2 regions of the Clostridium lamae genome follow, and region 2 is predicted to be linked to the other one. Evidence: riboswitches for the same ligand, from Rfam matches in the RefSeq annotation. Region 2 holds a riboswitch; the other holds the start of a gene.
What was found. Region 2 has a riboswitch for lysine ahead of QK892_RS04930 (Na+/H+ antiporter NhaC family protein). Riboswitches for the same ligand answer to the same signal wherever they lie in the genome.
Positions count from the first base shown of each region.

Region 1 (17,440 bases), on a different contig from region 2:
AGTGTACGTTCAGTATTTATTGTGGCTTAAAGGTATTATAGGAGGAGAATTTGGATATTCAATAATTACTCATCAAAGCATATCAAGTGATTTAATAGCAAGAATTCCGGCAACAGCTGTATTAGTATTACCTTCTTATTTAATAGCTTTTATAATTTCAATATTTTTAGGTTTATTATCAGGTTCTAATAAAAATAAATTGGTAGATAAAATTATAGATGGATTTTGTTCTATAGGAATAGCTATTCCTAGTTTTTGGTTTGCAATGATTATTATATTTATTTTTGGTTATAAATTATCTTTATTACCTATATTGGGGATGAATACAATTGGAAGAGAAGGATCTTTTGCTGACTTTATTTTACATTTTATAATGCCATGTACAGTTTTAGTGATAGCCTTTTTACCTGATTTAATAAGGTATGTAAGATCTTCAACTATAGGTCAAATTTCTGAAGATTATGTAATGGTTCAAGAAGCTTTTGGGGCAAGTAAATCAGAAATATTATTTAAACATGTGTATAAAAATGTACTGTTACCTATAATTACAAAGTTAGGGATGGCCTTACCTATGCTTATAACTGGAGCTATGATAACAGAAACTGTATTTGGATGGCCAGGAGTAGGCCCATATTTTGTGAATGCTATAAGATCTCTAGATTATCCGATAATTATGGCTATTTTATTACTATCGTCTACTTTGGTAATACTAGGTAATCTAATGTCAGACATACTTTACTGTTTGATAGATCCTAGAATAAAGGGAATGAGGTAGTGAAATGGAGAATAGAAGATTAAATAAAATTAAGAGTGAGTTTAAATATAATAAAAGTGCTTTATTTTCTACAATATTTCTACTATTTATAATACTTATTTCTATATTTGCATTTTTAATCCCAGTAGATCCTGACTTAACAAACACATCTAATATTCTTCAGCCACCAAGTTCTACACATATTTTTGGAACAGATGAATTAGGAAGGGATTATTTTGTAAGAACTTTATATGGTGGACGAGTTTCATTGACAGTGGGGATTCTAGCTATGTTAATTTCTACTAGTATTGGAGTAGCTGCTGGAACTATAAGTGGATATTATGGTGGAAAAATAGATAATATTTTAATGAGATTAGTTGATATAATATCATCTATACCATGGATGATATTAGTAACAGTAATAAGTATATTTTTAAAACCAGGATTACAAGCAATTATTATAGTTATAGGTTTATTTTCTTGGATGGAAACCTCAAGACTAGTACGTGCAGAAACTCTATCAATAAAAGAAAGAGAATATGTGCTTTATGCAAAATCTATTGGTGAATCTTCAGGTAAAATAATTTTGAGACATATAATTCCTAGTGTTTTTCCAACCATAATTATTTCTGCCACATCCAGTATTGCTGGTGCTATAATGACTGAGTCATCTTTAAGCTTTTTAGGGCTTGGAATTCAACCACCTATGTCATCTTGGGGAAATTTACTCCAAAATGCACAAAGTAATCTACAAAGTGCATTATATATGGCATTAATACCAGGGATATTAATTGTATTGACAATATATTCTTTCAATAAATTAGGAAATGTATTAAGGGGAATTGTAGAACCTAAAACTTCAGGAGGTGAGAGTTAATGAAAAATGATAATAACCTTCTTAGAATAGATAATCTTAAGACTAACTTTTATATTAAGGAACAAAAAATTGAAGCTGTAAGAGGCGTAAGCTTTCATGTTAATAAAGGAGATATTTTAGGTATAGTAGGAGAATCAGGAAGTGGAAAAAGTGTTCTTATGAAATCTGTAATGAATATATTACCTGAAAATGCAAAAATAGATGAAGGAAAAGTATATTTTAATAATTTTGATTTAGTGAAGATGACCAAGAAGGAATTGCAGAGTATTAAGGGAAAAGAAATAGCTATGATTTTTCAAGATCCTATGACAGCTTTGAATCCTCTAAAAAAAATAGGGGATCACTTAATAGAAGTATTAGTAAGACACAAGGGAATAAATAAAAAAGAGGCAAGAAAAGTAGCCTTAGATATCTTAAAAGAGGTAGGGATACCGATGCCTGAAAAGAGAATAGATCAATATCCTCATGAATTTAGTGGAGGAATGAGGCAAAGAGTTTTAATAGCAATGGCACTAGCATGTAATCCGAAGCTATTAATTGCAGATGAACCTACTACGGCTCTTGATGTAACGATACAAGCTCAGATTTTACAGTTATTGAAAAATCTAAAAGAAACGAATGATATGTCAGTTATATTAATAACTCATGACCTGGGAGTAGTGGCAAGCCTTTGTAATAGATTAGTTGTAATGTATGGTGGATTAGTGATGGAAGAAGGTTTCATAGATGAAATTTTTTATGAAGCTAAGCACCCATATACTAAGGCACTGCTTAATTCTATTCCTAATATAGAAGATGATGATAAATCAAGACTTAAACCTATAAAGGGTTCTGCACCATCGCTACTAAATCCGCCAAAGGGATGTCCGTTTGCGGAAAGATGTGAATTTGCATTTAAAAGGTGTTTTGAAGAGGTGCCTCAATATAAAGAGTTTAGTGAAACGCATAGATCAATGTGCTTTTTAGAAAAGTAAATTTTGAAGGAGGTGTGTTAGGATGTCTAATGAAATATTAATAGAAGTAAAGAATTTGAAAAAATATTTTTCAGTCAAAAGTGAATTTTTAAGTAAGGGAAAAAAATATGTCAAAGCTGTTGATGGGGTTTCATTTAATATTAGAAAAGGAGAAACTTTTGGGCTTGTTGGTGAATCAGGATGTGGGAAGTCGACTCTTGGAAGAACTATAACAAGACTCTATGATGTAACAGAAGGAGATATACTTTTTGAGGGAACTGATATAGCAAAATTGCCTAAAAAAGAAATGAAAAACTTTTATAGTAAAATTCAAACTATATTTCAAGACCCATATTCATCTTTAAATCCTAATATGACTGTAAGAGAGTTAGTGAATGAGCCTTTAACTTTACATACTAACTTAAATAAGGATGAGAGAAATGAAAAGATAGAAAAGTTATTAGAAATGGTTGGATTATCAAAAGCAGATATGGATAAGTATCCTTATGAATTTAGTGGAGGTCAAAGACAGAGAATAGGTATCGCGAGAGCTATATCAACTGAGCCGGACTTTATTCTTTGTGATGAACCAATTTCAGCATTAGATGTATCTATTCAAGCGCAAGTTATAAATATGTTAGAAGACCTGCAAAAAGAATTAAAACTCACATATCTTTTTGTTGCACATGATTTATCAATGGTAAAGCATATTTCAGATAGAATTGGAGTAATGTATCTTGGTAAGATAGTAGAAATATCAGATAGTAATGAATTATATAAAAATCCATTACATCCATATACAAAAGGACTTCTGTCAGCGATACCAGTTCCTGATCCAAAGAAATCAAGGGAATCAGATATTAGTTTAATAAAAGGTGATGTTCCAAGTCCAATAGATATTCCAACAGGATGTAGATTCCATACTAGATGTCCTTATGCCACAGAGAAGTGCAAGACTGTTGAGCCTGAAATGAAAGAAATAGAGAAGAATCATTTTGTAAGTTGTCATTTATATTAATAATTCTCAATTTTTAATATTTTGAAAAGAATTGAAATATTTAGTTATTGACAGTAGTAGGAAATAGATGTAAAATGTATATAAAATTAAATAAATACCTCACTTAGCAGTGGGGTAGAGGCGCAAAATTTAACAGTCTTTAGTGGAGCTTGAGAATGCTATGAAGCTATTGAGAAGGAAATTTTGCCGAAGTTTGTAATATATCTCAATATTACTTGCTGGGTCTGTAATTAATAGTTGCAGGACTGTCTTGATAAACTGCCCGGTTTATCAAGTTGTGCTATCTCAAATGGGAAGATGAGGGTAAAGTATATATGAATTTATTATGAGGCTAATAGCTCAAATATTTTTAGAATATCTTATCCAGAATATTTAAGATAGCACCAACCGAATAGGTTGGTTTTTTTATTATAAAAAAGGAGAGGATATACTATGAAGAAAAAATTATCATTATTAATTTCAGCTGTAGTAACAGCTACATTAGCATTAACAGGGTGTGCCTCAAGCACAACAAATAGTTCTGAAGAAAATGTATTTAGAGTTGGAATGGAGGCTGGATATGCACCTTTCAACTGGACTCAATTAGATGATTCTAATGGAGGAGTTAAAATAGATGGAAGTTCTGAATATGCAGGCGGATATGACGTAGAAATAGCTAAAAAAATAGCTGATGGACTAGGAAAGGAATTAGTAATTGTTAAAACTGAATGGGATGGACTTGTACCAGCCTTAACATCTGGGAAGATAGATGCAATAATTGCAGGTATGTCTCCGACAGCAGAACGTAAAGAGACTATAGATTTTTCAGATATTTACTATAAATCAGATTTAGTTATGCTAGTTAAAAAAGGTAGCATTTATGAAGAGGCAGCTACATTAAAAGACTTTTCAGGAGCTAAAATAACAGCTCAATTAAACACATTCCATTATAGTGTAATAGATCAAATTCCAGGTGTTAATAAAGTAGAAGCTATGGACAACTTCCCAGCAATGAGAGTTGCACTTGAGACTGGAGTAATAGATGGATATGTAACAGAAAAACCAGAAGCAATAAGTGCACAAGCGGCAAATGAAAACTTTAAGATGGTAGAGTTTAAAGAAGGATTTACTACTTCAGAAGAAGATACAGCTATTGCAGTTGGGCTTAAGAAGGATAGTGAATTAAAAGATAAAATAAACGAAATCTTAAATGGAGTTTCAGATGCAGAAAGATTAGAAATAATGGACAAGGCGATAGAAAATCAACCAGCAGTCCAATAAAATTAAAGGGGGTAAAACTGATTTATTTTAATCAATTGCCCCTATTTTATATATAAGGAGATTAGATTATGACTATAGAATGGTTAGTTAAAATAGTTACAAATAACTGGCCCATGTTTTTACGTGGAGCTGGAATGACATTATTTATTTCAATAATTGGTACTTTAATAGGAACTATGATTGGACTTATAGTTGGGGTAGTAAAAACTATACCTATTCCAGAAAAAGGGCCTAAAAAAGTATTTTTGAAAATAGTTAATGGAATTTTATCTGTTTACATAGAATTTTTCAGAGGAACTCCAATGATTGTACAAGCAATGGTAATTTATTATGGATCAGCGGCAGCTTTTGGTCTAGATATAAATAAAATTACTGCAGGTTTAATTATAGTTTCAATCAATACAGGAGCATATATGTCTGAAATAGTAAGAGGTGGTATAGTTTCTATAGATAAGGGGCAATTTGAAGCAGCTCATGCTGTTGGAATGAATCACTTTCAAACTATGATTAATGTAGTTTTACCACAAGTAATTAGAAATATATTACCAGCAACAGGTAATGAATTTGTAATTAATATAAAGGATACTTCAGTATTGAATGTTATATCAGTATCAGAACTATTCTTCCAAACTAAATCTATAGCAGGAAATAACTTTAGATATTTTGAATCTTTCTTCGTAGCATGTATTCTTTACTTTATAATGACATTTACAGTTACGAGAATACTAAGATATTTAGAGAAGAAGATAGATGGACCAGAGAATTATATAATCGCAGGAAATCAAATGCAAGTTGCTAGGCCAGAAGATATGGCTAAAAAATCTATGTAGTGGCTTAAGGAGGAATTAATATGGAAAAAATAATAGAAGTTAAGCATTTAAGTAAATCCTTTGGAGGCCATGAAGTTTTAAAGGATATTGATTTTTCAGTTAAAAAAGGCGAAGTTGTTTGTATAATAGGTTCTTCAGGCTCAGGAAAATCTACTTTATTAAGATGTATAAATTTATTAGAAAAACCGTCAGGTGGAGAAATAATATATAAGGATGAAAATATTTTAGATGATAAGCATGATATATATAAATATAGAACTAAATTAGGAATGGTATTTCAACAATTCAATTTATTTAATAACCATAATGTTCTAGGTAACTGTGTTGTTGGACAAGTTAAAGTCTTAGGAAGATCTAAAGAAGAAGCTGAACAAGTAGCTATGAAATATTTAGATGTAGTAGGTATGGGTAATTACATAAATGCAAAGCCAAAACAATTATCAGGTGGACAAAAACAAAGAGTAGCTATAGCAAGGGCACTATCTATGGAACCAGATGTTATTTTGTTTGATGAACCGACTTCAGCTCTTGATCCTGAAATGGTTGGAGAAGTATTAAAAGTAATGAAGGAACTAGCAGAAAGTGGACTTACAATGTTAGTTGTAACTCATGAAATGGGCTTTGCTAAAGAGGTAGCTGATCGTGTAGTATTTATGAATAATGGTATTATTGAAGAAGAAGGAGCACCAGAGCAAATATTTAACAACCCAATAAAAGAAAGAACACGCGAATTTTTGAGTCGTACATTAAATACAATTTAACTTTATGTGCTATCGCATAATGTAGAATGAATAATCAAAAATATAAAATTAAGGAGATGCCTAGGCAGCTCCTTTTTTAATTTTTTATAAAGTACTTATAAGGTTAAAAAATAAGAATGATGAAGTAATTTGGCTTGGAAAAACTTTGCAAAATTATATAAAAGTTAATTAAGGCGTAGTATGTACTTAGGTAATTTTATATATGGAACATTATTTAAGCGGATTCATAGTATAAATATTGTAATAAATTACTATGGAGGAGTATATGAATTCAGTTTACAGAAGGAATTTGATGGATGACGGTGAAGTTAATAATTTTCCACCACAACATCAAGATGTTCAACCTGGAATAGAAGCAATAATGAACCCAAGACCTATATTTGATAATCCTAATTATGTAGGTAGTGGAAAATTAGAAGGTAAGGTTGCTATTATAACAGGTGGAGATAGTGGTATTGGAAGAGCGGCAGCAGTTGCTTTTGCAAAAGAAGGAGCAAAAATAGTAATAGTATATTTATATGAAAAGGTAGATGCTGAGGAGACAAAGAGTTATATAGAGAAGTATGGTAGTGAATGCTTAAATTTAGAAGGAGATATATCTGATGAGAATTTTAGCAAGGAAATTGTTAGGCAAACCATTAATAGATTTGGTAAAATAGATATTTTAGTAAATAATGCAGCTGTTCAATTTTCACAAAAAAGTATAGAAGATATAACTTCTGAACAATTAGAGTTAACCTTTAAAATTAATATTTTTTCTATGTTTTATCTTACCAAAGCTGCTTTGCCTTATTTAGAACCAGGAAGTTCCATTATAAATACTACATCTGTAACATCATATCAGGGACATAAAGAGCTTATAGATTATTCAGCTACTAAAGGAGCAGTTACAACATTTACTCGCTCACTATCTCAATCACTACTAGATAAGAGAATAAGAGTTAATGGGATAGCTCCTGGACCAATATGGACTCCATTAACAGTATCTAGTCTTTCAGCAGATCGAGTAGCCGTATTTGGAACAGATACACCTATGAAAAGAGCTGGGCAACCTTATGAATTAGCAGCGGCATATGTATATTTAGCATCAGATGATTCTAGCTACGTAACTGGACAAGTTATTCATATTAATGGAGGTAGAATGGTAGGAAGTTAACAATTGCTATATTGATTGTAAAAAACACTCTATTAATAATGATTTAATTGATATATTACATTTAAAGGCTTCGAGTTAAATCGGAGCCTTTTAATATATATAGAGAGCTTATAGGAATAATAAATATACTTAAATATTAATTAAAAAATTATTCATTATCACTCAATAATAAAAGAAAAATTAGGGAATAATAGATAAGAGTAACAGTTAGTTAATTATAGGAGTGATTATATGAAATCAATTTGGGCTGAAAATTATAAAATAAGCAAAAAAGAACATAAATTAGATATTCAAGAAGCTGATGTAGTTATTATAGGTGGAGGTATAGCAGGAATATTGACAGCTTATATGCTTAAAGAAAAAAATATAAATGCTGTAATACTAGAACGTAATAAGGTATTGAAAGGAAATACGATTAATACTACAGCTAAGATTACAATACAACATAATATTATATATGATAAATTAATAAAAGAATTTGGAAAAGAAAATGCAAAGAGATATTTCCTTGCAAATCAGTTAGCATTGGAGAACTATCAACAAATAATTAGTAAGAATAATATTGACTGTGATTTTGAAGTAGCAGATGCTTATATTTATACATTAGACTCACCTCAAAAAATAGAAAAAGAGTATGAGGCAGCTATAAGTATAGGAATAGATGCCGAATTAGTAGATAGCATAGAGCTTCCATTTGAAATTGCTAAAGCTGTTAAGTTTAAGAATCAAGCAAATTTTAATCCTATAAAATTTCTAAATTATATCGCAAAGGATCTAACTATATATGAAAATACAACAGCAATAGAAATAAAAGATGATGTTGTAGTTACAGATAGAGGGGAGATTAAAGCTAAAAGTATAGTAGTAGCTACACACTTTCCTATCATAAATACACCAGGTTATTATTTCTTAAGAATGCATCAGGAAAGAGAATACGTTATGGCATTAAAAAATGCTCAGTTCTTAAATGGAATGTATATTGATGAAAAAGATGGAGGATATTCATTTAGAAGGTATAAAGATTATTTAATCTTAGGTGGAGCTGCTGGGAGGACTGGAAGTAATGAAGATGGAGGATCATATAATAAGTTAAGAGATTTAGCTAAAAAGCTTTATCCAGATTCAATAGAAGAGTACCATTGGTCTGCTCAAGATTGTATTACTTCAGATGGAATTCCCTTTATAGGGGTTTATTCTAAAGAAATGCCTAATGTTTATGTAGCGACAGGATTTAATAAATGGGGAATGACATCATCTATGGTTTCAGCGATAATAATCAGTGGATTGATTAGTGGGGAAACATATGATTTTAATGAAATATTCTCACCAAGTAGATTTGATATGACTGCTTCTATAAAGAATTTAGTTAAGGATGGATTTGAAACTACATATAACTTTATAGCAGAAAAAATAAGAATTCCAATGGAAATTATAGAAAATATAAAGAATGGAGAATCTGGTGTGGTAATTTATGAAGGGAGAAAAGTTGGAGTTTATAAAAATAGTGAGGGAAGGATTTATACAGTATCTAATAAATGTCCACATTTAGGGTGTGAACTGAAATGGAATGCTGATGACTTATCTTGGGATTGTCCTTGTCATGGATCAAGATTTGATTATAATGGTAATTTCTTAGAATCGCCAGCTATTAAAGATTTAAAATATGAAGAGTAAAGAAATCTATAAAAATAAAAAAAGCTATTTTGAAGGATGGTACTTTAAACATCAAACTAAATATTATAGTATAGCTTTTATTCCAGGGATAAATATAAATAAAAATGGAGAGAAGTATGCCTTTATTCAAATTATTACAGAAGATAAGTCTTATAATATAAATTATGATTTTGAGGATTTTTACATAAGTGAAGATAAACTTACCATAAAGATAAGAGATAATATATTTTCTATTAAAGGAATTAAAGTGAATATAAAAAATAAAGATATAAGTATAATAGGGGAACTTTCTTATAATAATATTACTCCTATAAAGGGAGATATAATGGGACCATTTGCTCACTTCCCGTTTATGGAGTGCTTTCATGGTGTTTTAAGTGCAAATCATAATATAGAAGGAAGTTTATCGATTAATAATGAAGAAGTTATGTTTACAGAAGCTACTGGATATATAGAGAAGGATTGGGGGAAGTCTTTTCCAAAGACTTATTTATGGATACAATGCAATAATTTCAAGAAGAAAGATATAAGTGTTATGGTTTCTATAGCAGATATACCGTTTTTAGGATTTGAATTTAAGGGATGCATAGCTTTAGTATATTATGAAGGAAGAGAATATAGGCTAGCTACGTACAATGGAGTTAAAATAATTTCATATAATGAAAAAGGAATAATAATAAAAAGAGGTTCATATAGATTAGAAATATTAATAAAAGATAAGTCTCCACAAAGTCTTTTAGCACCAAATGGTGGAGAAATGATAAGAACCATAAAGGAAAATATATCATGTAATGCAAGTTTTAAATTTTATAAAAATGCAAATTTAATTTTTAATTTAGATAGCAATAAAACAAGTTTTGAATATGTAAGTAATTAAAAAAGGAGCTGTGGCAACAGCTCCTTAATTATTTATAGTATAAAATCAATTAATTACATTGATTTATGGAATGTTCTATTTATAACATCTAATTGTTGTTCTCTTGTTAACTTAATGAAGTTTACAGCATATCCTGAAACTCTTATAGTTAATTGAGGATATAATTCTGGATGTTCCATAGCATCTAATAAAGTAGCTCTATCAAATACATTTACATTTAAGTGTTGAGCACCTTGAGAGAAGTATCCATCCATCATTGTTCCTAAGTTATGGATTCTATCTTCAGGTGATTTTCCTAATGCATCAGGAATTATTGAGAAAGTATTTGATATACCATCTTGTGAATGCTCATATGGTAATTTAGCAACTGAGTTTAATGATGCTAATGAACCACTGTTATCTCTTCCATGCATTGGATTCGCACCTGGAGCAAATGGCTCGCCAGCTTTTCTTCCATCAGGAGTAGTACCAGTCTTTTTACCATAAACAACATTTGAAGTTATTGTTAATACTGATTGAGTGTGGTAAGCGTTTCTGTAAGTCTTATTCTTTCTGATTTTGTTCATCATGTTTTCAACTAACCAGACTGCTATATCATCAACTCTATCATCATCATTTCCATATTTAGGGTAATCGCCTTCAACTTCGAAGTCGATAGCTACACCTTCTTCATTTCTTATTGGTTTAACTTTAGCATATTTGATCGCTGATAGAGAGTCAGCACAAACTGATAATCCAGCTATACCACAAGCCATTGTTCTAAATACATCTCTGTCGTGTAGAGCCATTTGTAATTTTTCATATGAATACTTATCATGCATGTAGTGAATAACATTTAAAGTATTAACATATAGGTTAGCTAACCAATCTGTCATAGCATCAAATCTATCCATTACGTCATCATAGTTTAGATATTCACTAGTTAATGGTGCAAGCTTAGGTCCAACTTGCATTCCATACTTTTCATCTTTACCACCATTTATAGCGTAAAGTAAAGTTTTAGCTAAGTTAACTCTAGCACCGAAGAATTGCATTTGCTTACCAACTTTCATTGCAGATACACAACAAGCAATTGCATAATCATCTCCCCAGTATGGAGCCATTAAATCATCATTTTCATATTGAACTGAGCTTGTATCAATAGATACCTTTGAACAGAAATCCTTGAATCCTTTAGGTAATCTAGTTGACCAAAGAACAGTTAGGTTAGGTTCTGGTGATGGTCCTAAAGTATATAGTGTATTAAGAATTCTGAAAGAGTTCTTAGTAACTAATGTTCTTCCATCTAATCCCATACCACCGATTGATTCAGTAACCCAAGTAGGGTCTCCTGAGAATAAATCATTGTATTCTGGAGTTCTTAAGAATTTAACTAGTCTTAATTTCATAACGAAATGATCAACTAATTCTTGAGCTTCTTCTTCAGTAATTAATCCTGATTTTAAATCTCTTTCAACATATATATCTAAGAAAGTAGATGTTCTTCCTAAAGACATAGCAGCACCATTTTGGTCTTTTATAGCTCCTAAGAATCCAAAGTATAACCATTGAATAGCTTCCTTAGCATTTGTTGCAGGTCCAGATATATCGAAACCATAAGTTGCAGCTAATCCTTTTAATTCTTTTAATGCAACTATTTGATCAGAAATTTCTTCTCTTAATCTAATTACATCTTCATCTATACATCTAACTTCTAAACTCTTCTTTTGAGCAATTTTATCTTCTATTAATCTATCTACTCCGTATAGAGCAACTCTTCTGTAATCACCTATGATTCTTCCTCTACCATAAGCATCTGGAAGACCTGTGATAACACCAGATTTTCTTGCTAATCTCATATCATCAGTATAAGCATCAAAAACACCTTGATTATGAGTTTTTCTATATTTACTAAATATTTCTGAAATCTTTGGGCTAACTTCATAACCATATGCTTTTGCAGCATTTTCAGCCATTCTGATACCACCATAAGGTATTACAGCTCTTTTTAATGGAGCATCAGTTTGAACACCAACTATTTTTTCGAAAGCTTTATCTATATATCCAGCATTATATGCATTAATACCAGAAATAGTCTCAGTATCAACGTCTAAAACTCCACCATTTTCTCTTTCTTTTTTGAATAATTCACTAACTTCATCCCATAATTTTTTTGTTGCATCTGTTGCACCAGTTAAAAAACTATCATCGCCAGTATATGGAGTATAGTTTAATTGAATAAAGTTTCTAACATCAATAGTTTTAGTCCATTGACCTTCTTTAAAGTTGATCCATTCTTGCTTCATACATTGCACCCCTTTTTTAAAATTGACAAACACTCTTACATCTGGAAAATATTCTCAATAAATAATATTTATCATTTAAATTTTATCATTAAGTAATAACAATTGCAATAAAGTGTTTAAGATTTAACAATTCATTACTTTTTAAATAATACTAGTAGAGAATTAATTAAAATTAATCTCACTTTTACAATTATATAATAAAAGTATAAAATAAGTATATAGTATAACTATAATTTTTGGAGGATTTTTTATGGTTGGAGAAAGAAAGATTTGCAGATGTAGAAATGTTAGCTATTTAGATATAAGAAAGGCAATGAAGTTAGGTGCTAGGGATATAGAAGATATTATGGAAATTACAGGAGCGGCAACTTGTTGTGGTGGTTGCACCAGTGAGGTTTTATCAATATTAGATTCTGTCTGTACTTGTAATTCTGTTTCTGTAAATGAAGTGATTAGTGCAGTTAATAATGGATATAACACAGTAGATAAAGTTGGAGAAATTACAAAAGCTGGTACTACTTGTGGAAGATGTAGTTCATTAATACAAAGCATTATAGAACGAAAGAAATAGAATGATTTTATATTAAAAGGAAAAAGTAGATCTAAATTATAAATATATAGGTCTATTTTTTATTCAATTAAATTAAATAAATTTGAATAAATTTGACGTTTTATGATTGATTACCAAAAAGTTCTTGGAGGTTTTTGAATTAAAATGCTTGAAATCGATTTTAAGGCGTAGTATTATTATGACGAGGAGTGATTTTTATGTTAACAGAAGAAAGACATAAAATAATATTAGAGGAACTCACCAAAAATTCAGTAGTATATGTAAGTGAATTAGTAAAATTGCTAGATACTTCAGAATCTACAATTAGAAGAGATTTGAATTCATTAAATGAAGAAGGGAAACTTAAGAAAGTTCATGGAGGAGCTACTTTAGTTGAAAAGGAATTCAATACACAAGATGATAATTTAGAAGTAAGAGAGAACTTAAATATTAAAGATAAATCTATTATTGCAAAGTATGCTGCTAGTTTAGTAAATAAAAATGATTTTATTTATATAGATGCAGGAACAACAACGAATTTAATTATAGATTACTTAGAAGAAAAAAATGCAGTTTACGTCACAAATGGTATAAATCAGGCAAAGAAATTAATAAGTAGAGGATTTACTACTTATGTTATTGCAGGAGAAATAAAGCCATTAACTGAAGCTATAGTAGGAATAGAAGCTATAAATAGTTTGAAGAAATACAACTTTACTAAAGGATTTTTTGGAGCTAATGGTATCTCAGAATATAGAGGATTTACCACTCCTGATATTAATGAGGCTTTAGTAAAAGAAGAAGCAATTAAAAGAACTAGAAATCCATATATACTTTCAGATAACACAAAATTTAATGAAATAAGCTGTATTACATTCGCAGAAATAGATGAGGCAGTAATAATTACTACTGAATTAGAAGAGAATAGATATAAAGATAAAACAGAAGTAGTGGAGGTTTCAAAACTATGATATATACTATAACCTTTAATCCGGCTCTGGACTATATAGTAAGAGTTGATAACTTTAAGGTAGGTGAAGTAAATAGAACATCTTATGAAGAAATATATGCAGGGGGAAAAGGTATTAATGTTTCTATAGTTCTAAATAATTTAGATGTAGAGAATATAGCTCTTGGATATATAGCAGGTTTCACAGGAGATGAAATTGAAAATAGAGTAAAGAGTATGGGCTGTAAGACAGACTTTATAAAACTTAATAATGGTATGTCTAGAATAAATGTTAAATTAAAATCTAATGAAGAGTCAGAAATAAATGGTCAAGGACCAGCTATTAATGATAGGGATTTAGATGAATTATTTAATAAATTAGATTCACTGAAAGAAGGTGATATTTTAGTTTTAGCAGGAAGTATACCAAATACACTTCCAGAAAATATATATGAAATAATTATGAAAAGATTAGAAAACAAAAATATCAAAATTATAGTAGATGCAACGAAGGATTTACTATTAAATGTTTTGAAATACAGACCATTTTTAATTAAACCTAATCATCATGAATTAGCTGAATTATTTAATGTGCAATTAAAAAATGAAGATGAAATTATAGTTTATGGTAAGAAGCTTAAAGAAATGGGTGCAAAAAATGTATTAATTTCGATGGCTGGAGATGGAGCAATATTTATAACTGAAGATAATAGAGTTATAAAATCAAATGTTCCAAAAGGAAAACTTGTTAATTCTGTAGGAGCAGGAGACTCCATGGTTGGAGGTTTTATTGCTGGATATTTAAATAATAGCAATTTAGAAGAAGCCTTTAAAATGGGAGTTGCAACAGGAAGTGCTAGTGCCTTTTCAGAAGGTTTAGCAACTAAAGATAAAGTTTATGAGTTACTAAAAGAAATACTATAAAATGGAGGAATAAAAAAATGAAAATTACTGATTTATTAAATATCAAATCTATAGCAATAAATCCTAAAGTGAATTCTAAAAATGAAGCAATCGATAAATTAGTTGATTTAATGGATGCTTCAGGTAATTTAAGTGACAAAAATGAATATAAAAAAGCAGTTTTAGCTAGAGAAGAGCTTAGCACTACTGGGATAGGTGATGGAATAGCTATACCTCATGCTAAAACAAAGGCAGTTAAAAATGCTGGATTAGCAGCTATGATAGTAAATAATGGAGTAGATTATGATTCACTTGATGGGAATCCAGCAAAGATATTCTTCTTAATAGGAGCTCCAGATGGAGAAAATAATGTACATTTAGAAGTGTTAGCAAGACTTTCAACTATGTTAATGGATGAAAAGTTTAGAAATGCTTTAGAAAACTCGAAAACACCAGAAGAATTTGTAAATTTAATTGATGAGTTTGAAAATGCAAAGGTTAATAAAGTAAAAGAAGAGAGCAAAGATGGATATAGAGTATTAGCAGTAACAGCATGTCCAACAGGAATTGCTCATACTTTTATGGCTGCTGAAAGCTTAGAAGAAAAAGCTAAGAGCATGGGAGTTACAATAAAAGTAGAAACAAATGGTTCAGGTGGAGCTAAAAATGTATTAACTGCTAAAGAAATAGAAGCAGCAGAATGTATAATAATAGCAGCAGACAAAAAAGTTGATATGGCAAGATTTGATGGCAAGAAAGTTATCCAAACTAAAGTTGCTAACGGAATTCATAAAGCAGAAGAGTTAATAAATAAAGCTATATCAGGGGATGCTCCAATTTATAACCATAGCGGTTCAAAAAATTCAGATGAAGAACTTTCAGGAGAAAAGGAAAGCATAGGACGTCAAATTTATAAGCACCTAATGAATGGTGTATCACATATGTTACCATTCGTTATTGGTGGAGGTATATTAATTGCATTAGCATTCTTATTTGATGATTACAGCATAAACCCTGCAAGCTTCGGTTCTAATACACCTTTTGCAGCATTCTTAAAGAGTGTAGGTGATACTGCATTCGGATTTATGTTACCAGTATTAGCAGGATATATTGCAATGAGTATAGGGGATAGACCAGCACTTGCAGTAGGTTTTGTTGGAGGTATGCTTGCTAATAGTGGCGGTTCAGGTTTCTTAGGTGCATTACTTGCAGGTTTCATTGCTGGATATTTAGTAGTAGGCTTAAAGAAAATATTTGATAAGCTTCCTGATAGCTTAGAAGGTTTAAAACCAGTATTACTATATCCTTTATTCGGAATATTATTAATAGGTGCTATAATAACATTTGTAATTAACCCACCAGTTGGAGCTTTAAATAATGGTATTACAAATGTATTAAATAACATGGGTGGTACTAGTAAAGTATTACTTGGAGCAGTTTTAGGTGGAATGATGGCATTTGATATGGGTGGTCCTTTAAATAAGGCAGCATACGTATTTGGAACAGCATCATTAGCTAGTGGTCAATTTGATATTATGGCAGCAGTTATGGTTGGAGGTATGGTCCCACCATTAGCAATAGCTTTATGTACAACTTTCTTTAAAAAGAAATTTACAGCAAGAGAAAGACAATCAGCTTTAACAAATTATGTAATGGGATTATCATTTATAACTGAAGGAGCAATTCCATTTGCAGCAGCAGATCCACTAAGAGTAATACCAGCTTGTGTAATAGGGTCAGCAACAGCAGGTGCATTATCAATGTTCTTTGGATGTGCATTAAGAGCACCTCATGGTGGTATATTCGTATTACCTGTTATAAGCAATCCACTTGGATACTTTATAGCTTTAGTAGTTGGTTCAGTAGTTGGAATGGTAGTTTTAGCTATATTAAAGAAGAATAAAAACTAATAAATGATATTAATAGTCGCAAGATTTTCTTGTGACTATTTTTTTGTAAAAAGGAACCTATAAAAAACTCAAAAAAACAAAGAAAAACCTGAGAAGTTGTCGGATAATTCTTACTATTTAATAATAAACCCTTTGATTTAAAAGTGCATATGTAATATAATGTATTTATAGGAAATTTAATTAAATTATTTATAGAGGAGTGTGGTCATTATGAAGAGTTTAAAAGGGACAAGAACTGCTGAAAATTTAATGAAATCATTTGCGGGAGAATGTCAAGCTAGAACAAGATATACTTATTATGCAAGTGTAGCTAAAAAAGAAGGATATGTGCAAATTTCAAACATATTTATGGAAACTGCTGAACAAGAAAGAGAACATGCTAAAAGATTTTATAAATTCTTAAAGGACGACTTTGCAGGGGAAGCTATAGAAATTACTGCGGGATATCCAGTAGACTTGTATGATGATACAGCTAGAAACTTGAAAGCTGCAGCAGCAGGAGAAAATGAAGAATGGACTCAACTTTATCCTGAATTTGCAAGAATTGCTAGAGAAGAAGGTTTCCCAGCTGTTGCGGTTGCATATGAAAGAATAATTGAAGTTGAAAATATGCATGAAGATAGATATCTTAAATTACTTAAGAATGTAGAAGATGGAAAAGTATTCAAAAAAGATGAAGTGGT
Region 1 covers NZ_JASCQJ010000023.1:25,250-42,689, reverse strand. The annotation lists gene QK892_RS11810 (ABC transporter permease) at 1-775, shown strand, start outside; gene QK892_RS11805 (ABC transporter permease) at 780-1,631, shown strand; gene QK892_RS11800 (ABC transporter ATP-binding protein) at 1,631-2,605, shown strand; gene QK892_RS11795 (ABC transporter ATP-binding protein) at 2,628-3,602, shown strand; lysine riboswitch at 3,710-3,893, shown strand; gene QK892_RS11790 (transporter substrate-binding domain-containing protein) at 4,035-4,862, shown strand; gene QK892_RS11785 (amino acid ABC transporter permease) at 4,931-5,692, shown strand; gene QK892_RS11780 (amino acid ABC transporter ATP-binding protein) at 5,713-6,453, shown strand; gene QK892_RS11775 (SDR family oxidoreductase) at 6,719-7,609, shown strand; gene QK892_RS11770 (FAD-dependent oxidoreductase) at 7,841-9,283, shown strand; gene QK892_RS11765 (tocopherol cyclase family protein) at 9,273-10,160, shown strand; gene pflB (formate C-acetyltransferase) at 10,214-12,445, opposite strand; gene QK892_RS11755 ((2Fe-2S)-binding protein) at 12,696-13,016, shown strand; gene QK892_RS11750 (DeoR/GlpR family DNA-binding transcription regulator) at 13,214-13,966, shown strand; gene pfkB (1-phosphofructokinase) at 13,963-14,868, shown strand; gene QK892_RS11740 (PTS fructose transporter subunit IIABC) at 14,886-16,757, shown strand; gene rbr (rubrerythrin) at 16,968-17,440, shown strand, end outside.
Region 1: it holds a riboswitch for lysine, as region 2 does, so the genes downstream of both, QK892_RS11790 (transporter substrate-binding domain-containing protein) here and QK892_RS04930 (Na+/H+ antiporter NhaC family protein) in region 2, are expected to answer to the same signal.

Region 2 (13,514 bases):
AAATATCTATTATTAAACAATTGTATTATTATGCGAGGTAGTTGTTTATATAATTAATCGAGAAATTAGAATTTGATAAGGTGATATTATGATAGAGATTAAACCATTTGACCAAAATGATATGCTAGGAATATGTACACTAATAAGACTAGAATTGGGATATAATGTTTCTATAGAAGATTTTCAAAATAGAATTATGCAAATGCAAAAAGAAGGAAATTACTTTATCTTTGTTGCGTTAGAGAATAATCAAGTTGTTGGTTTTATAGGAATACAAATCAGCTTAGCCTTTGAAATACCAGGTAGGATAATGCGTATTATTGCATTGGCTGTTAGTGAAAAATATCAAAAAAAGGGGATAGGAAGAAGACTTATACAAGAAGCTGAAGAATATGGGAAGACTAAACAAGTAACTACCATTTTACTAAACAGTGGGCTTTCAAGAAAAGGGGCACATCAATTTTATGAGAAACAAGGATTCTATAAAAAAGGATACAGCTTTTGTAAAAAATAGTTCTATAAAGTCCAGTTTGTAAGGTGGTTAGAGGAATAGTTTTAGACTATTAAGAATTAATATAGATATAACTTAATACTTCAATAGTAACATATTAGGGTGAATATTATCATAAATCGTAATAGTGTTATTAAGTTTATTTATATATAAAAAAGGGGGAATAATTTATGGAGTTTGCATCAAATATTGTTATATGGTCATTTCTTAATATTGCTTTAGTTTTAGCTTTTGTAGTTTTAGGAATATACGCTTTAGTACTCTTAATTAAGGCTTTAAAAATTTATATTAAGAAAAATTCTTAATATATCTTAATGATTAATCTTGAAATTATCTACAATTAATTAAATATATTTTTAAAATTAATAAAGAAATTCAGCTTTCGCTGAATTTCCTCATTAATTCTTTCATTTTTTCATTTCTTCATTTTTCATTACTTATATTCTTCTTGTTTCTTCTTTTAAGAATTCTTTTTCCTCTTCATCTAGATATGGGCTTAATTTTTCAAACACCATCTTATGATATTCATTAAGCCAAGTTTTTTCTTGAATTGATAGCATCTCTACATCAACACCTTCTAAATCTATAGGGCAATATGATATTGTTCTAAATTTATAGAATTCACCGAATTCTTCCGATACAATATCTTTTTCAACTATAAGTGTATTTTCAGTTCTTATTCCAAATCTTCCTTTTTTATATACACCTGGCTCATTGGTTAAAATCATTCCTGGTTCTAATTCTACTGAATTTCCCATTGGTCTTATTCCTTGAGGTCCTTCATGAACATTTAAGAAAAATCCTACTCCATGACCTGTACCACACTTATAGTCTATTCCATAGTTCCAAAGAGGCCTTCTTGCCAATATGTCTAAATTTATTCCTGTAGCTCCTCTTAAGAATCTAGCAGAGGCTAATGCTATATGTCCTTGTAAAACTAGCGTATAGTCTCTCTTTTCTTCTTCAGTAATTGGACCTAATACAATAGTTCTTGTTATATCTGTAGTTCCATCTAAGTATTGAGCGCCTGAATCTAATAAAAACATACCTTCTGGTTTTAATTCATATTCACTATCTTTTGTAGCTGAATAGTGAATCATAGCAGCATGATCCTTATATCCTGCTATTGTAGCAAAGCTATCTCCCTTATAATTTTCTCCTTGAGCTCTGAAGGCTGTTAATTTTTCGCTAGCTGATATTTCTGTTATTTTTTCTTTGCCTATACTATTCTTAAGCCATTTAATAAACTTAACCATGGCTACGCCATCTCTTACTTGAGATACTTCCCAATTAGCTATTTCCACTTCATTTTTTATAGCTTTTAATTTAGTAGTTATATTAGCTTCTCTTACTACCTTTAACTTATCATTTAATGAAGTAAATATTTTGGCATTTAATTTACTTGGATCAAGTATAATTGTTCCACTTAAAAGTTTTACATCATCTTCAATACTTCCATAATCCTTAACTTCAATCCCTTCAAGATTTAACTTCTTTCTAGTTATATCATCCACTTTATTATTATCAATATAAATATTAGCATATTCTCTTCCAACAACTACATATGATAGTGCTACAGGATTAAACTTAATATCAGTACCTCTTATATTGCATAACCAAGCAATATCATCTAAAGAAGATAATATATAATAATCTGCCTTTTTTTCTTCTATATTTTTTCTTACTTCTTTAAGCTTTTCCCTAGTAGATTTCCCTGAATATTTTTCATCATGAATGAATATTTCATTTTTGGGAAGCTCTGGCCTATCGCCCCATATACTCTCTAATAAATCATTATCCATATTAATAGTAAAGCCGACTTCTTTAGCAATGCCTAAATATCCCTCATAATCATTAATTGAAAATAACTTACCATCAAATCCTAGGACTTCATTAGCTTTTATATTATCACTTATCCATTCATTAATTGTCGGGTATCCAGGTGTTACTATTTTCATAAGTGAGATTTCGCTTCCTTCAAGCTCTTTTTCTGCCTGAATAAAATATCTTCCATCTGTCCAAAGATATGCTTCTTCTAATCCAACTAAAAGAGTTCCTGCTGAACCAGTAAATCCGGAAATATACTCTCTTCCCTTAAAATATTCTGCTACATATTCACTTTGATGAGAATCGCTAGTAGGAATAATATAATAATCTATATTTTCGATTTTCATAGCTTCTCTAAGCATTTTTAAATTATTCATATTTAATGTCCCCTTATCTAAAATTTCTATTTATAATATATATAATTCACTATAAACCATAGTACAACTATTTTCAATTCACTTTATTTTCTGAATATTTGTTGATTTGATTAAATATTTCTTATATAATTTATAATAACGCAGTAAAAGGGGGAATTTTTATGGTGGATTCAATCAAATTTATAAACTTTATAGTAGAAGCTAAGAAAAATACATATGCTTCTGGAGCAAAAAAAGAAAAATCAACTAGACCAAACTCTAAAGACTATGTCTATAAAAAATATGATTACTATTATCATGACAGCTATATTGGAGATAAGAGTTTTATTGGCGAAGAATTAGTTTGGCACGATGAAAAGGTTTGCTGGGGAATGAATTATAAAGGAGAATTACTTACTAATGACGTTCCTAGTGGATTTAGTAAATTTTTAAAGAAATCCTTGCAAAATGTATCTGAAGAGAATCCTTTTAGGGGCCCTAAACACTTTGAAGATGGTGACTTTATTTACATTTGTAATTGGGATGGCACAATACATTCTTTTAATGGAGTAGAATGTATGCTATACCGTGGTGAACAAATATACAAGCTCTACTTTCATGGAGGAGCTTTAAAATAAAAAAATTTAGGAGCTGCTCAACAGCTCCTAATTATTTTGCTTCATTTACCTTTTTCCCAAGAATTTGTACTCCTAGATATATAGCAAGTAGTGCGATAGGAAGAACTATATACCATTGTAATCCAAATCCTGCTGGAATATATCCGAATACTATTGTAATAGCAGCTACGAATATTGCATACCACATCTGAGTACTAACATGAGCTATATGATTACATCCAGCTCCCATTGATGAAAGAATAGTTGTATCTGATATTGGTGAACAATGATCTCCAAAAATTGCTCCTGTTAAGACTGCACTTGTGCTTACAATAACATAACTCATATCTGGATTCATTGAATAAGCTAATGGAATTGCAAGAGGCATTAGTATTCCCATAGTTCCATAGGCAGTTCCTGTAGCAAAAGATATTATTGATCCTAGTATAAATATTAAACTTGGAAGCAAGAAGTTTGGTAATGATCCAGAAAGTAATGTAACTAAATACTTAGCTGTTCCTAAATCTTTAATTACTGAACTTAATGACCATGCTAATAATAATATTACACCAGTTATAACTAAAGGCTTCATTCCATCTATCCATGTATCTATTGCTTCAGTTATAGTAAATATTTTTCTAGCCACACCTAAAGCCATTGCTACGATACTAGCTATTAAAGCTGATTGGAATAATGCAACTGATGCATCTGATGCACTAAAAGCCTCTTGTATTGCTTTAAATGACATTGGCGAGTTAGTTATTACTTGTTGAAGAGCTACATCTTCGCCACCCATTATTGCTGAGTATCCACTATAGTAGAAGCAAACTAATGCAGTTACTACTAGTACTCCTATTGGAATAATTGCATTCCATATACTTAACTTAATTCCCTCTTTAGGCTCAAGCTCCGAGTGATCTACATTCGACTCTGAAACACTATCATTTTCAGAATCCTTTAAGCCCCTTCTTCTAGCCTCTATTTCAGCCTTATACATTGGTCCGAAATCTTTTAATAATAACGAAGTAACAAATACGAAGAATAAAATTAATATATTATAAAATCTATATGGGATAGTTTGTAAGAAAACTCCAAAAGCATCTACTTGTTGTCCTACTCCATTTATAAAAGCATCATTTATTAAGCCAACTTCTAAACCTATCCATGTTGATACAATTGCAAGTCCAGCTATAGGTGCTGCTGTTGCATCTATAATAAAAGCAAGTCTTTCTCTAGATATTTTCATTTTATCTGCTACCGGCTTCATAATAGGACCAACTATAAGTGAATTAGCATAATCATCAAAAAACACTGCAAGTCCTAATAAAAGAGTAACTAATTGAGTACTTCTAGCTGTTTTTGCCTTTCTTGCCAGTGCTTCTGCTACCGCCTTAGCTCCCCCCATCTTTGCTACTAAGTGTATGACACCACCAATTACTAATACTTGTAGTATTATACCTGCATTCCATGGGTCCGCTAAAGAATTTAGTACTCTAGATACAAAGTCTAAGAAAGAATTAACCAACGCTGATATAAAGGACTTGTCCACTAAACTAACTAAAAATGTCCCTGATAATGTCCCTACAAATAATGATATTATTACATTCTTTGTTAAAAATGCTAATACTATCGCTACTATTGGTGGTATTAAAGTTAAAAATCCATAATGATTTGCATTAGCTGTAGCTGTGTCTACTTCCGCTGCAAAAACAACTGATGTTGATAATAAAACCATAAATAAAGTCATTATTATAGTTCTAATATTTCTTTTGTTTATCATTTCAAATCCTCCTTAAAGTTTGCAAATAATATATGGGTAGGAAAATTTTAAAGTATATAATTTCATAAATAAAAAAGCCTTGAGTCTTCACTCAAGGCCAGAATATACTTATAAATATAAGATTAAATCCCCTAAGTGATAGCTCACCACAAATAAACTTTGTGACAGTGTTACATATATTCTATGCAACCCCAGCTATATGATATTAAAGCATTAATCATACGCTTCGGCGATAATTCCTTTCCTATTAATTCATAGTGCTTACCTCATTAATAGTACTTTTAAGTATCGCTCCTCTACCCTTATCGTTATTTACTTTTAATTTACTGTAATATTATACAATTTTTATCGTGTTTTTGCAAACTTATATGTAGAATTTTCTAAAGATTATTCATATTACTAGACATGAACTCCTCAATTTCCTCTACACTTTTAATCATTTCCTTAGTTAATACTTCATTACCTTCTTCAGTAATTAGTACATCATCTTCTATTCTTATTCCTATTCCTTCTTCTTCTATATATATGCCAGGCTCAACAGTATAAATCATCCCTGGCTCAAAAATAACATTTCTATTTTCAAGTTCTATATCATGAGTATCCATTCCTAAACTATGTCCTATACTATGATAATAATACTTTGATACATCTTCTTTATTTGTTATAAGCCCTAATGAAATGCATTCTTCAGCAATCCATTCTTTCGCTTTTTTATTTACTTCTAAAAAGTTTACTCCTGGTTTCATTTCCTTTATTACTCTCTCATTTACACTAAGAACAGCATTATAAACTTCTTTTTGTCTTTCTGTAAATTTCCCATTTATAGGGAAAGTCCTTGAAATATCTCCATTATAATATTTATATTGAGCTCCTAAATCAAATAAAATTAAATCTCCATCTTTTAATTCAGAATCATTGGTTACATAATGTAAAACTGTTGCATTCTTTCCTGCTGCTGCTATAGTCTTAAAAGCCAAATCCTTAACTCCATTTTTCTTACATACAAAATCAAAATATGCTTCAAGTTCATATTCCTTAATTCCAGCTTTAGAATTTTTCATAAGTTCTTTAACACCATCTATTGTTATGGATATTGCTTTTCTTATCCTATCTACTTCTTCTTTAGTTTTTATAAGTCTTAATTCTGCTATTAACCTATAAGCATTTTTTATATTTATGCTATAGTACTTATCTCTAATTTCTTTTGAGAAATCATAAGATGGATTTCCCTTTTCCATATCTAAATATATATTAATTTTCTCTTTATTAAGAATAATCCTTTCTAAAAAGCTATTGAAATCACCTAAATATTTAACATCCTCAATTCCACTAATATCAGGCACTTCTTCCTTCCTAATAGTCTTTCCTTCCCATTTTTCCCTGATAGGATCGACTTCCTTTATAAATAAATATTCTTTAACCTCTCCATTTATTTTAGATAAAACTAAAATATGATCTTCTTCATCAATACCTGTTAAATAATAAAAATTTCTATTTGGTGTGAAGAGGTAACTTTCATCACCTGTCTTCTTAGGTGCTACTCCTGCAAATAGTATTAATACAGAGTTATCTTTTATTTTATTTAATACCCTAGTCCTATTACTTTTATAAAAATCACTTTTCATTTTAACACCTTTCCTTACTCCATAGCTAATACTTTAACACTAACTACGTTCTGTAATCCTCTTAAAGTATTTACCAAATGCTTTAAATCTTTTTTCATATTAGCTATATCTAATGTTATTGTCACATTAGCTGCCATATTAATTGGTATGTCTTGATTTATAGTTAATATATTTCCCTTATTAAAAGCAATACAATCTAGAACCTTAGATAGGGTACCTGTCTCATGTGATAGTAAAACAACCAAAGTTATTTTTTTACTGTTAATCCCCTCAGCCAGTGGGAATATACAATCCTTGTACTTATAAAATGTACTTCTACTTATTCCTGTTTTCTTTACCGCTTCACTTATATCCTTTGCTTTCCCTGTCAAAAGATTCTCTTTAACCTCTAATACCTTCTTGAAAATTTCTGGCATAATTTTATCACTTACCATATAAAATTTTTCTGAAGCCATTATCTCACCACCCTTAGTAAAATTAAAAAAGTTTATCTATATAGTTCTAATTATTCCTAAAAAATAAATAAGCTATATAATTTATTATTATATAGCTTATCTAAATTAAAATACATATTATTCCTAAAGTTTATCTATATTAATTCTATTAGACTTTCTAATTTTGCCTATATATATCTTAAAAAGTGAAATTACAATAGAAATTACTCCTCCTAATGAAAAACATAGCTCTATATTATTAAAAATTAATCCAATTAATATTCCCGCACCTGCTCCATAGGCTAAATAAATTGAAATAATTTTGATTTCATCTTCAGTTAAAAATAATTTTTCAATCCATTTCATTTTTCACTCACTTCCCTCTTTAATCCATATATATATTATATGTTAATTATAGTATCAACTAGTTACAAAATAATTACATACTGATTAATTTTTATTATCTATATATTTTACATTAAGAGTCTTGAAACTAGGAAAATTGAAACTATAATAGCAGTTAAATCTGCTAATACTGCAGCCCATACAGTATGTCTTATTTTCTTAATCTGGATAGCTCCAAAATACACAGTAACAGTGTAAAAAATTGTTTCAGTAGTTCCCATAATTACAGAAGCAATTAATCCTATGTAGCTATCTGGACCATAGGTTTTTACTATGTCAGTTAGTATTCCTACAGCTCCGCTGCCAGATAGTGGCTTAACTAAAACTAAAGGAATTATTTCTTTCGGAAGCCCTATCAAGCTACTTATCGGAGATATCATATTATTTAATATATCTAGTAACTTCGCTTCTCTAAATATGTTAACTGCTATTATCATAGCTAAAAGATATGGAAAGATATTAAGACAAACTTTTAATCCTTCTTTTGCTCCTTCAACGAACCATTCATATACTTTTCTTCCCTTGAACATTCCATAAGTTAATATAATTACTACTATTATAGGAATTATACTTTTAGTTATATATTGAAACATATAATAATCCCTCCCTTAAAAATATCTTTGCAATAATTTGCAAAGCATAACTCCTGTGATTGCAGCAACTGTACTAGCTAATACAGCTGGTAGTATTATAGCTCCTGGATTGCTTGATCCTACTGCTGCTCTTATAGAAATAACTGTTGAAGGAACTAATTGAATACATGCTGCGTTTAAAACTAGAAATAGAGACATATCATTAGAAGCAACTCCTTTTTCTTTATTAAGCCTATCCATCTCTTGCATTGCTTTTATTCCAAATGGTGTTGCTGCATTTCCTAACCCCATCATATTAGCAGTTATATTCATAACTATAGCACCTAATGCTTTTTCATCTTTAGCCGCTTCTTTAAAAATAAGTTTTAAAATTGGTCTTAAAACCTTTGCTAATTTATTTGTGAATCCACTTTTTTCTGCAACCTTCATAACTCCACACCAAAAACACATAAGTCCAACTAACCCTATAATCATCGAAACGGTTGAATCAGCTGAATTAATTATTGACTTGGATATAATTTCCCCATTACCTGTAAATAGCCCAATTAAAATCCCCAAAAAAATCATAATAAACCAAATATAATTTATCAAAATCTCACCTCAAATAATTACTTCTATAAATATATGACTTGAATATGCTATTTATTAGTGATAGGATGAATATATGTAATATTAATTATGTTTAAATACATAAAGGAGATAGTTTATGAAGGAATCAAACTTAAGAATAGCTCAACAAGATATAGATGAGGCTCTAAAAACAGTAGAAGATATTGAAAAATTTATAGATGATGCTGATATGCCTAAAGATAAGTTAAGAGAAAAATTTGTTACTTTAACTGAAAAAGTTCAAGAATTAGAAAACATATTAAAAATTGAAGGTATTATATAGTTTGTACATAAAAAAAAACAACTTCTATTAGAAGTTGTTTTTTTTGACCATAACCCAATTTTCTCAGTGATTAGTTACCCATACCAATCAAATGAATATTTTTTATACACAGTTGAAATTTGAAAACGTTTAATGATTTTATATTATTATATCATGGTTTTTATTTCCTAACAATATATAATTTAAAAAATTTTGTAATTTTTTTCTTGCTTTTTACAAGTCGAATTTTCATAAAATTAAAAGTGCAAAGATATCTTTGCACTTCTCAATTAATTTCTTATTTACAACTATCTCTCTCTACTAACATATAATCAAGAACAAATTGAGACTCATCTAATTCTCTATTGTTTAACATCTTAATTAGCATTCTCATAGCGACAGATCCCATATCATAACTTGGTTGCTTTATTGTTGTTATTTTTGGATAGAATACTGAAGACATAATATTATCATTAAATCCTATAACACTAACATCCTCTGGAACTTTCTTTCCTATTTCTCTTAATGCATTTATAACTCCCATAGCAATTTCATCAGAAGCACATATTACTGCATCATATGATTTATTACTATTTTCAAAGTATTCAACCGCTTCATAGCCGCTTTTAACCTTTAATCCTCCAAAGTATACTAAGCTTTCATCTATATTAAGCCCTTTTTCCTTTAATGCTTCTTCATAGCCTATGTATCTATCTCCCCAAGCATTCATATTCCCCTTTTTAGCTCCTGCGAAGGCTATTTTAGATGCTCCTTTGTTTAATAGATAGTTAGTTGCTTCTTTTGAAGCACTTATGTTATCTATAGTTACACTAGGTAGACTTTCTTCTTTATCTTTAGTCTCAACTAAAACAGTAGTTAAATTTAATTCATTTATTATACCTAAAGTTTCTTCTTGTAGAGATGAACTCATATAAATAACTCCATCAACCATTTTTTCTCTCAGAACTCTTAGATATTCTTTCTCTTTTTCACCATCAAAATCTGAATTACATAAGATAACGTTGTAATCATAGATATTAGCAACGTCCTCAGCTCCTCTAACTATCTCTGGATAGAATCCACTTGATATATCAGGAACTAAGATTCCTATTGTTTTTGTTTTTTGAGTTTTTAGACTTCTTGCAACAATATTAGGTCTATAACCTAACTTGCTAATAGCATCTAAAACCTTCTTTTTTGTGTCCTCGTTTACAACATCTATGTCATTTAACACTCTAGAAACAGTCGCAATTGATACTCCTGCTTCTCTAGCAACATCTTTTATAGAAGTAGCCATGCACATCACTCCATTTTAAAATATTTATATTTATCTTATTTTAACAATAATTATACTATTAACAAATAGTTTATACAATATTCAAGATTATTCTTTATAAGAACTTACTATAAAATAAGTAAAAAGTTAGAAGTTTCATAGAAACTTCTAACTTTTTAACATAATTTATCCTACTTAACTACTTTAACTGTCATATTTAATTTTTCACCATTAATAACAGTTTCAGTATAATCAGCATCTTCATTTACAGCAATTTCTTGAGTTAATGTTTCTCTCTTTATTACATCTGAATATTTGTTAATAATATCAATTAACATATCATTTCCTGAAACAAATAATTTTATCTTATCAGCAACTTCAAAGCCTTTTTCTTTTCTCATATTTTGTATCTTTGAAGTTATTTCTCTTAATTGTCCTTCTTCTTTTAATTCTTCTGTAATAGTAGTATCAAGAACAACTCCAATTTCGCCTTCACCAGCAAAAGCATATCCTTCTAAACCTTGCATAGTTACAAGTACGCTTTCACTATTTAATACTATTTCAGTTCCATCTACTGTAATAGTTTCAGTGCCACCAGCTTGTAATTTTTGAGCTAATTCCATTTGATTTTTAGAAGCAATCTCTTTTCTTATTCCTGGAATTAACTTACCATATTGTCTTCCAAGAACAGGTAGGTTAGGCTTAATTTCAAAGTTAACATGCTCTGATAAATCAGCACCAAATTCTACAGATTTAATATTAAGCTCATCTTTTATAATATCTCCGTAGTATTCTGGAATAGCATCTGTTGATAATAACATCTTAGAAAGTGGCTGTCTATTTTTAATATTAGCACCATTTCTTGCACTTCTACCAAGTTTAACTATTGTGTATGCTAAATCCATTTCTTTTTCTAGCTTTTCATCTATTGCATTTTCATCTACTAATGGCCATGCACATAAATGTACACTTTCTTCTGTAGATTTATCTAAACCTATAACTAAGTTTTGATAAATTTCCTCTGTAACAAATGGTACAAACGGAGCTGCCACCTTAACTAAAGTAGTTAATACTCTATATAATGTAACATAAGCACCAATCTTATCATCTGTTAAATCTTCTGACCAGTATCTTGCTCTATTTCTTCTTACATACCAGTTTGATAACTCATCTGTAAACTCTTCAATAGCTAATGCAGCTTGAGTTATTTGATATGAAGCTAAGTTTTCATCAACTTCTTTAATTAAAGTGTTAAGTTTAGACATTATCCATTTATCCATAACATTTTCTGATTTAAAATCTTTATATTCCAATGGATTAAACTTATCTAAATCCGCATATAACACATAGAATGAATATACATTCCATAAAGTACTTAAGAATTTTCTTTGCGCTTCTTGAACATCATCAACAGAGAATCTTGTTGGAAGCCATGGCGCACTTGCAGTATAGAAATGCCATCTTGTAGCATCTGCACCTTGTGAATCTAAAACTTCAAATGGGTCTACTACATTTCCCTTTGATTTAGACATCTTTAAGCCCTTCTTATCTAAAACATGACCTAAAACTATACAATTTTCAAATGGATTAGTATCAAATATAGCTGTCGAAATAGCTAATAATGTATAGAACCATCCTCTTGTTTGGTCAACCGCTTCTGAAATAAATTGAGCTGGGAAGTTCTTTTCAAATAGCTCTTTATTTTCAAACGGATAGTGTAATTGAGCAAAAGGCATTGATCCTGAATCAAACCAACAGTCGATAACTTCAGCCGTTCTAGTCATTTCTTTTTCACATTTAGAACACTTAAGTTTAACACCATCTATATACGGCTTGTGAAGTTCAATATCATCTGGAACATTAATTCCTTTTTCCTTTAATTCAGCTATACTTCCTACACATTCTCTGTGGCCACATTCACATTCCCAAATAGGAAGTGGAGTACCCCAGTATCTATCTCTTGATATACCCCAGTCAATAACATTTTCTAAGAACTTACCAAATCTACCTGTTCTTATGTTATCTGGATACCAATTAATCTTATTATTATTTTCTAAAAGCTTATCTCTAAGCTTAGTCATTGCAACGAACCAGCTTTCTCTTGGATAGTAAAGAAGTGGTGTATCACATCTCCAGCAGTGTGGATATGAGTGAGTATGCTTTTCAGCCTTAAATAACTTATTGTGTTCTTCTAAATATTTAACTATGCTGTCATCGCACTTCTTAACAAACTTTCCTGCCCATGGAGTTACTTCTTCTACAAAGTTACCACTAGCATCTACTAAGTTTATAAACCCTATTCCATTTTGTTTTGCAACAAAGCTATCATCTTCACCATATGCAGGAGCTATATGAACGATACCTGTACCATCTGATAATGTTACATAATCACCATGAATAACTTCGAAAGCTTTTCCATCTACTTCTCCAAATGGAAGTAATCTTTCATATTTTGTTCCTAATAATTCAGTTCCTTTAAACTCCTTGATTACTTCGTAATCTTCACCTAACACTTTTGGAGCTAAGTCCTTAGCAACTACTAATACTTCCTCACCAACTTTAGCTTCAATATAATCGTATGCCTTATTTACACATAGTGCTAAGTTTGAAGGTAATGTCCATGGAGTTGTTGTCCATGCAAGTATATATTTATTTTCTTCTCCTTGAACCTTAAATTTAGCTATGGCAGTTAAATCTTTAACATCTTTATAGCCTTGTGATACTTCATGAGAAGAAAGTCCAGTACCACATCTTGGGCAATATGGCATTACTTTATGACCTTTATATAAAAGTCCTTTTTCCCACATTTGGCTTAATGCCCACCAAACAGATTCTATATATGAGTTATGATAAGTAACATAAGGATTCTCCATATCTACCCAGTAACCTATTTGATCAGTCATCTTTTCCCACATGTTAACATAAGTAAATACTGACTCTTTACATTCTTTAACGAATTTTTCTACTCCATAACCTTCTATTTGTTCTTTTCCTGAAATTCCAAGTTTCTTTTCTATTTCAAGCTCTACTGGAAGCCCATGAGTATCCCAACCAGCTTTTCTTATAACCTTATATCCCTTCATAACCTTATATCTTGGGATAATATCCTTCATAACTCTTGTTAATACGTGTCCTACGTGAGGTCTTCCATTTGCTGTTGGAGGTCCATCATAGAATGTGAAATACTCACCATCTTGATTCATATCAAAATTCTTTTTA
Region 2 covers NZ_JASCQJ010000006.1:32,118-45,631, reverse strand. The annotation lists gene QK892_RS04950 (GNAT family N-acetyltransferase) at 89-514, shown strand; gene QK892_RS04945 (hypothetical protein) at 682-816, shown strand; gene QK892_RS04940 (aminopeptidase P family protein) at 949-2,715, opposite strand; gene QK892_RS04935 (DUF5680 domain-containing protein) at 2,877-3,332, shown strand; gene QK892_RS04930 (Na+/H+ antiporter NhaC family protein) at 3,364-5,091, opposite strand; lysine riboswitch at 5,223-5,398, opposite strand; gene QK892_RS04925 (aminopeptidase P family protein) at 5,472-6,716, opposite strand; gene QK892_RS04920 (ACT domain-containing protein) at 6,731-7,171, opposite strand; gene QK892_RS04915 (hypothetical protein) at 7,295-7,516, opposite strand; gene QK892_RS04910 (spore maturation protein) at 7,624-8,148, opposite strand; gene QK892_RS04905 (nucleoside recognition domain-containing protein) at 8,164-8,739, opposite strand; gene QK892_RS04900 (hypothetical protein) at 8,855-9,040, shown strand; gene QK892_RS04895 (LacI family DNA-binding transcriptional regulator) at 9,318-10,316, opposite strand; gene ileS (isoleucine--tRNA ligase) at 10,487-13,514, opposite strand, start outside.